Regions from separate parts of the Paenibacillus sp. PastF-3 genome, predicted to be linked through region 1. Evidence: riboswitches for the same ligand, from Rfam matches in the RefSeq annotation. Region 1 holds a riboswitch; the other holds the start of a gene.
The links. A riboswitch is a leader RNA that binds a small molecule or an ion and turns the genes downstream of it on or off. The one in region 1 is predicted to bind glycine.
Positions count from the first base shown of each region.

Region 2: it holds a riboswitch for glycine, as region 1 does, so the genes downstream of both, M2444_RS21990 (amino acid permease) here and gcvT (glycine cleavage system aminomethyltransferase GcvT) in region 1, are expected to answer to the same signal.

Region 1 is NZ_JARXWM010000006.1:49,727-53,598, forward strand. Features, by position in the region: gene M2444_RS13710 (flagellar motor protein) at 1-121, shown strand, start outside; gene M2444_RS13715 (flagellar motor protein MotB) at 118-954, shown strand; gene gcvH (glycine cleavage system protein GcvH) at 1,407-1,799, opposite strand; glycine riboswitch at 2,037-2,135, shown strand; partial or broken gene gcvT (glycine cleavage system aminomethyltransferase GcvT) at 2,322-3,433, shown strand; gene gcvPA (aminomethyl-transferring glycine dehydrogenase subunit GcvPA) at 3,540-3,872, shown strand, end outside.
Region 2 is NZ_JARXWM010000012.1:72,211-76,082, forward strand. Features, by position in the region: gene M2444_RS21980 (MerR family transcriptional regulator) at 1-81, opposite strand, end outside; gene adhP (alcohol dehydrogenase AdhP) at 253-1,269, opposite strand; glycine riboswitch at 1,467-1,547, shown strand; gene M2444_RS21990 (amino acid permease) at 1,683-3,035, shown strand; gene M2444_RS21995 (DHA2 family efflux MFS transporter permease subunit) at 3,121-3,872, opposite strand, start outside.

The DNA of each region.
Region 1 (3,872 bases):
GCTAGTAGGTATTCTTTCTCTACAGAATGGGGATCATCCACTGCTGGTACGTAAAAAACTGAACTCATTCATCTCAGACTCGGACACGAATGACCGTGCGGAAACTAGAGGCCTTTTATGAGACAAAGAGACCGGCGCAAGCGGCGTGTAGAGACTCGGGAAAGCCGCGACCGTTGGATGATTACTTATGCTGATCTAATTACACTTTTACTTATTTTTTTCGTTATATTGTATGCGATGAGCAGCCTGGATACTGACAAATATAACATCGTGACAGGCTCGTTATCCGAGACCTTCAAGTCTGGAACCACTGTCCTTGAGGGTGGGAACGGTATTTTAGATGCTGGGAAATCAACTGAGAACAAACCGGAAAGTACAGACGGAAATGAGAATGCAGCTGCAACTGCAAGACCGAATAACGGATCTGGTGAACAAGCGGAGAATGAAACACCTTCGGCACGTGAACTCGCTTTTCGAGAACAAGAGACTAAACTTGCTGAATTAATGGGTGTGATCACCCACTATGTGGAGGAAAATAATCTCGGAGAACAAATTTTTGTTGCTGACAAACCGCAGGGGATAGAAATCACACTCAGTGATCGTTTTCTATTCGATATAGGTAAGGCAGACCTGAAATCACCAGCCTTCCCTGCTCTTCAGCAGTTATCTGGTTTATTCAAAGACATCGGCGCAAAGATTAGCATTGAAGGACATACCGATAATACGCCCGTATCCTCGGCTTCTCAATTTAACGACAACTGGGAGCTGTCTGGTGCTCGTGCGCTATCTGTACTTCGCTTTTTTCTAGACCATGAAGGACTGAAGCCGGATACTTTTCAATACGCAGGTTATGCTGACACCCAGCCCACCGCAGATAATACCACGATAGCAGGTAAGCAGAAGAACCGCCGTGTAGAGATCATTGTGCTGCGGCAGCTTCAAGAGGGTGAATAAAATATTGATTGTACTCAGAGCTAGATATAGTAGTTAGTGCGGGTGCGAATCTGCTATCAACATACTAAAATGGACTTGCCACTATTAATTACGGAAATACTCCCTGATTATCCGCGTGATCTCTTGTTCAGGCGCAAGATTAGGGAATTCCTCCCTGATTAATCCCCTATTTAGTCAAAAATAGCGGTTTCACCGGAATTTTCAGGGAGAAATTCCCTAAAAGCCTTAGTTTCACGCTATATTCGTCTAAAATGAGGGAGGTTTTCCCTATTTACACAACTAGCAGATTCGCTTTTAAATAAAATCAAATAATTCCGAGCCGTCCCAGGGTATGACGCAAAAATTCCCACCCACCTCTAAATAAAAATACCAAACAGCAAGTCCCCAAAAACAGAAACTTGCTGCTACAAATATCACTCGCGATAAAATTAATATCCTGTGAATAATCCCAATTACTCTCCTACCAATGCACGATATCCGGCTGCATCCAGCAGACCTTTTACAGCATCAGCATACTCTCCGTCCACTTCAATTTCAAAAATCCAACCCTCGCCATACGGCTTATCGTTGATCTGCTCCGGACTAGCCTCTAAACCGTCATTAATCTTGGTAACCGTCCCCGAGACGGGTGAATATAATTCCGATACAGTCTTAACGGATTCGATACTGCCTACGCTGTCACCGGCTGAAATGGCCGAGCCCACTTCTGGAAATTCGACAAATACGATATCGCCTAACAAATGCTGAGCATGATCCGTAATCCCAATACGTACTACGCGTCCTTCCACTTGCTGTGCCCACTCATGCTCTTCGCTGTAAAGAAGGTGATCTAAAACTTCACTCATTTCAAGCCGCCTCATTTCCAAATTGGAATTCTAAATTTAGTTATAGCCTAAGTGATCCCAGAGCAGAATGTCAATATTACTAACAGTAAAATAAATTTGTCGTTTTTTTGACTTTTTCTTGTTGACAGCGCCCTCCTATACCCGTTTAATGGAGACATACAAGAAGAGACGACGTTGTCGTCTTTTTTATAGACGATAACCGTTTCTCGGAGAAATATAAAACAAATACAGTTGCGGATGATGGCATAGGGAGAGACTGTCTCACTTGAAGACGGCGCCGAAGGAGTAAGCCCTAACAGGGGTGAATCTCTCAGGCAAAAGGACCTTTGTCGGACGTACCTCTGGAGAGCATCAGACGCGGGGCTGAGTGCGTCAGGTCACCAACGGGGAAACTTGCAGGTTCGTTACGGCAGGGTAACTCTCAGGTACAAAGGACAGAGCAGAAAGCGATTAGTGCATTTATGCATGATTGCTTCTGCCTGTCCTTTTTTTCGTATGTAATCAGACTAGGGGAGTGACGATATGGATGCTTTGAAAAGAACACCTTTTTACGATCTCTATTCCGCTTACACGGAGTCCAGGTGCATTGATTTTGGCGGCTGGGAGCTGCCAGTACAGTTTACAGGTATCGTGAAGGAGCATGAAGCTGTTCGCCAGCAGGCTGGACTGTTCGATGTATCGCATATGGGTGAATTCATGGTGATCGGGAGCGGTGCTGAAGCCTTTTTACAAAAAATGACGACCAACGATGTCAGCCGCCTGACCGATGGTGCGGCACAATATACGCTGCTCTGTTATCCAAACGGCGGTGTGGTCGACGATTTGCTCGTGTACCGAATAAGTGAAGACCGTTATATGCTTGTCGTAAATGCCTCCAACATCGATAAGGACTTCCAGTGGCTGCAAGAGCATCTGACCTCTGAATTCGGTGAAGTCACACTCACTAATGTCTCTGACGAGACGCTTTTGCTTGCCTTGCAAGGCCCGTTGGCAGAGACCATACTCGCGAAAGTTACTGATGCTCCGATCTCAGAACTCAAGCCTTTCCACTTCATCGAACGCGCAACCGTCTGCGGTGTAGAAGTACTGATCTCCCGTACGGGTTACACCGGCGAAGATGGCTTCGAGATCTACGCTCCGCTGGATGGGGCAGCAACGTTATGGAACGGCCTACTCGCAGCTGGCACTCCTCACGGATTAACACCTGCTGGACTGGGCGCCCGTGATACGCTGCGTTTTGAAGCAAAATTGCCGCTGTACGGTCAGGAGCTGTCAGCTGACATCACCCCTCTTGAAGCTGGAGTACAGTTCTTTGTGAAGCTGGACAAAGCGGACTTTATCGGTCGCGATGCGCTAGTGCAGCAAAAAGAAGCCGGTCTACCCCGACGTCTGGTCGGCTTAGAAATGATTGACCGGGGCATTCCGCGCTCCCATTACCCAGTCTATGCGAACGGCGTAAAATCGGAGAGGTCACAACCGGAACCCAATCACCAACGCTGAAACGCAATCTGGGATTAGCTTTGCTTGATACAGCTTACAGTGAAATAGGCACAGAGGTATTCGTAGAGATACGCGGCAAGCAGCTTAAGGCTGTCGTGATTAAAGCCCCTTTTTACAAGTATAAACGCCTTTAGCGTCCATATTGGGACGGTTAGCTTTTAAGCGAGAAATAGAAGGATAAAGTATAGCGTGAAAATTGTACTTTCTTATATTTTAAAAAAGCCAAGGAGTGAAACCTTAATGAAGCACCGTTATCTGCCCATGACAGCACAGGACCGCGTAGAGATGATGGAAACCGTCGGGATTCAGTCCATAGATGAGCTGTTCTCCGATATTCCTGAAGCCGTCCGTTATCAAGGCACTATGCCGATGTCTGAACCACTCGATGAGTACGCCCTGCTACGTCACATGAAAGGTCTCGCTGACCGAAATGCTGATTTCGATTCGCACGCCAGCTTCCTCGGCGCCGGATTATACGACCATCACATCCCTGTGGTGATCAACCATGTCATTTCCCGTTCTGAATTCTACACTGCTTACACCCCTTATCAACCGGAGATCAGCCAAGGCGAA
Region 2 (3,872 bases), on a different contig from region 1:
CAAAAGTTCTTCTTTATCATAGTGTCGCAACATACGTGCACTCATTTTGCAAAGCTGAGAAAATCTATTGATCGTGTACATATTTCTCTCTTTCTTAGTGTGATCGTATGGTTAGATCAATCACTCTGTAGTCATTGACTCAAGCTTCTATGCTTTAAAATTACAGTCTAATACGTTTGGTGCGACTGTGCAAAATTATTAGTCATAAAAAAGCCCGAAAAGTAGCACTTTTCGAGCGTGTTTTCTTTAGGGTCATTTCGTCATATCAAGGACGATTCGGCCATTGATTTTGCCTTCTAACATAAGATCGTAGATCTCATTAATATCTTCTAGTTTACGTGTCTCAATAATGGTTTTGATTTTTCCTTCTGCAGCGAATTGTAATGCTTCTTGCAAATCTTTGCGAGTGCCGACAATCGAACCAACTACCTTTGTTCCATTTAATACGGTATCAAAAATGGGAACATCCATGGATTCAGGAGGCAGCCCAACCATGACGCAGGTACCGCCGCGGCGAATGGCACGGTAGGCTTGGTCGAATGCTTTTTTCGCAACCGCTGTACAAACGACACCGTGTACTCCGCCGATTTCTTTTTGAATCCAGTCTGCCGCATCTTCTTTTAATGCGTTTACGGTTTTGTCTGCGCCAAGTTGTTTGGCAAGCTCCATCTTTTCATCCGACGTGTCGATGGCCACTACGTTCATTCCCATCACTTTTGCATATTGTACACCAAGATGCCCTAATCCTCCGACACCGAAAATGGCTACCCACTCACCTGGCTTTACACCCGATACTTTCAACGCTTTATAGGTAGTAACGCCTGCGCAAAATAAAGGTGCCGCTTCGATAAAGCTTAGATTATCAGGAACCTTAACTACATAATCGGCAGCTGCCACACAATATTCTGCATATCCGCCATCTACGGAATATCCGGAATTTTGCTGATCCAGACAAAGAGTCTCTCTTCCAGTAAGACAATATTCACAATGACCGCAGGCTGAGTACAGCCATGGAATTCCTACACGGTCTCCTACCTTTAAGTGTGTAACTCCTTCACCTATTTCTTCAATAATCCCAACGCCTTCATGTCCGGGAATAAGAGGGAGTTTCGGTTTGACGGGCCAATCGCCATGAGCAGCATGCAAATCAGTATGACACACTCCGCAGGCCTGAATGTGGACAAGGATTTCTTTGTGTCCGGGTTTTGGTTTAGGTACGTCTTGTAGCTCTAACTTTTCTTTGAATTTCTTTACTACAGCGGCTTTCATTAGCATACTCCTTTAGTTTTTTGCTTTTCAAAAAGTAGTATGTTCATGAGGCTAACTTTAAATTCTTGAGACTTTTATCACTGATTAACACTCACATCACAAGTAATATGTTAGAATATCAGAACAGCTTTACTGCGTTACCGCTTTATCAACTTTATAATTCACGAGCTATGATGGCTAAGGATTACACTTTAGCTGGAGCAGCTTCTGGAGAGACTGCGGAAATTCCGCGGCGCCGAAGGGTTCACAATCTCAGGCAAAAGGACAGAAGAGTACTGAATATGTATTTGTCATGCTGATCGCTATCAGCAGGGCAAATATTATTTGATATTCTTACGATCTGGGAGATTGGATGACATCCAATCTCTCTTTTTTTTATTCTAATTTATTGTACTCACAAGGGGGAACTAGGTATGGCACAACCAGAATTAAAGAGAGAACTGGCTAATCGGCATGTTCAACTTATTGCTATTGGCGGCACCATTGGTACAGGATTATTTTTGGGATCAGGTAAGGCGATAGAGAAGGCAGGCCCATCCATTATGATCACGTATTTAATCGTGGGTATTGCTGTGTTTTTTGTGATGAGAGCACTGGGAGAACTCCTATTATCTAAAGCGGGCTATCAATCGTTTACGGATATTGCTGAAGACTACCTTGGATCACGGGTCGCATTCATTACCGGTTGGACCTATTGGTTTTGCTGGATTATGACGGCTATGGCTGATGTCATTGCTGTTGGCGTATATGTACAGTACTGGTTTGATATCCCGCAGTGGGTTCCTGCCATCGCCTGTCTAGTCGTGTTATTAGGACTTAATCTATTAACTGTAAAGAGCTTTGGGGAACTCGAATTTTGGTTTGCTTTAATTAAGGTAATTACGATTCTCGCCTTGATTGGTCTTGGGGTCATTTTACTGATCATTGGGTTTAAGACGGATGCAGGATCGGTGACGATACGAAACCTATGGGAGTATGGGGGCTTTTTTCCGAACGGTATATCAGGCTTCTTATTTTCTTTTCAAATGGTTGTATTTGCTTACGTGGGTGTGGAATTGGTTGGGGTGTCGGCAGCGGAAACAGCGGATCCGGAGAAAAATATCCCATCTGCGATTAATAAAATTCCTTTACGGATTCTATTTTTCTATGTCGGTGCGCTTTTCGTCCTGTTATGCATTAACCCTTGGACGGAGCTAAGTCCGGCAGAGAGTCCTTTTGTAAAAACCTTTACTTTAGTAGGAATTCCAATTGCCGCAGGGATTATTAATTTTGTTGTACTAACCTCAGCGGCTTCCGCTTGTAATAGTGGGATGTTCTCGACAAGCCGAATTCTCTATAATTTGAGTAGAAATAACCAGGCGTCACCTCATTTGGGCAAACTGAATAAAAACCATGTCCCAGGTAACTCGTTATTCATTTCTACAATTGTTATATCTGTGGGTGCTCTTTTGAGTAAACTTATTCCAGAGCAGGCTTTTGGAATCGTGACAACGATTAGCGCCATTTGTTTTATATGGGTGTGGGGCATTGTTCTTATCTGCCATATTAAGTATAAGAAAACCCGGCCAGACTTACAGGAGAAATCCAAATTCAAAGCACCGTTCACACCGGCTATTAATTATATTGTCTTAACCTTGTTCGCTGGAATACTGATCATCATGCTGTTCGCTGGAGAAACACGCCCGGCTTTATTGTGTACTCCGTTATGGTTTATTTTATTATTCATCTTGTATTCGATTAGAAGCAAAAAGGGGAAAAGTAATTAAGCTTGAGTGAGGGATTCACACAAAAAGCCATTCCTATACGGAATGGCTTTTCTTCATATACTGCAATTGCTAGTTACAACCAAGGTTATTCCTTGTTAACTAGGTTTGCTTTCTTTTCAATCGTGATCTTGCTTTTTATAGGCATAAATAAGGTTATAACAAACGCGGCGACGGATAAAATCATCATAAAGTAATAGGCGTCACTTGCCCCAAGAATGGATGCAAGGGATTTAAGGATCTCAGGAGTAGTAGAGGGATTGCTCTGCATCACTGTGGCCGCATGACTTGTAGCCTGCACAGTGTAAATCGTAATTACGACAGCAGTTCCGATGGCTCCGGCAATCTGGCGAACGGTATTGTTCACTGCTGTGCCATGCGTTCCTAATTGTTTTGGCAACGCATTTAGTCCGGCTGTATTGAGTGGCATCGTAATAAAGCTTAATCCAATTCGCAAGCCAATGGTACGAATCATTAGATACGTATACGTTGTAGATTCAGATAGATCAGTTACCGCCCACATAGATGGAATAATAAATAGCAGACCAATGATGAACAGCGGTTTGGCACCGAAACGGTCGTATAATTTACCGGTGACGGGTGACATGAACGCATTTACGAGCGCCCCCGGCAACAAGAGCAGTCCTGCATCAAATGCTGTAAAACCACGGCCATTTTGCAGGTAAATAGGCAATAGAATCATATCTGCGTACATCATCATGGTGATTAATACATTAATAAGAGATGTCAGCGTAAATACTTTATTTTTGAAGACAGACAGGTTTAGCAGCGGATCATCTGACTTGATTTGTCGAATACAAAATACGGCCGTTACAGCGA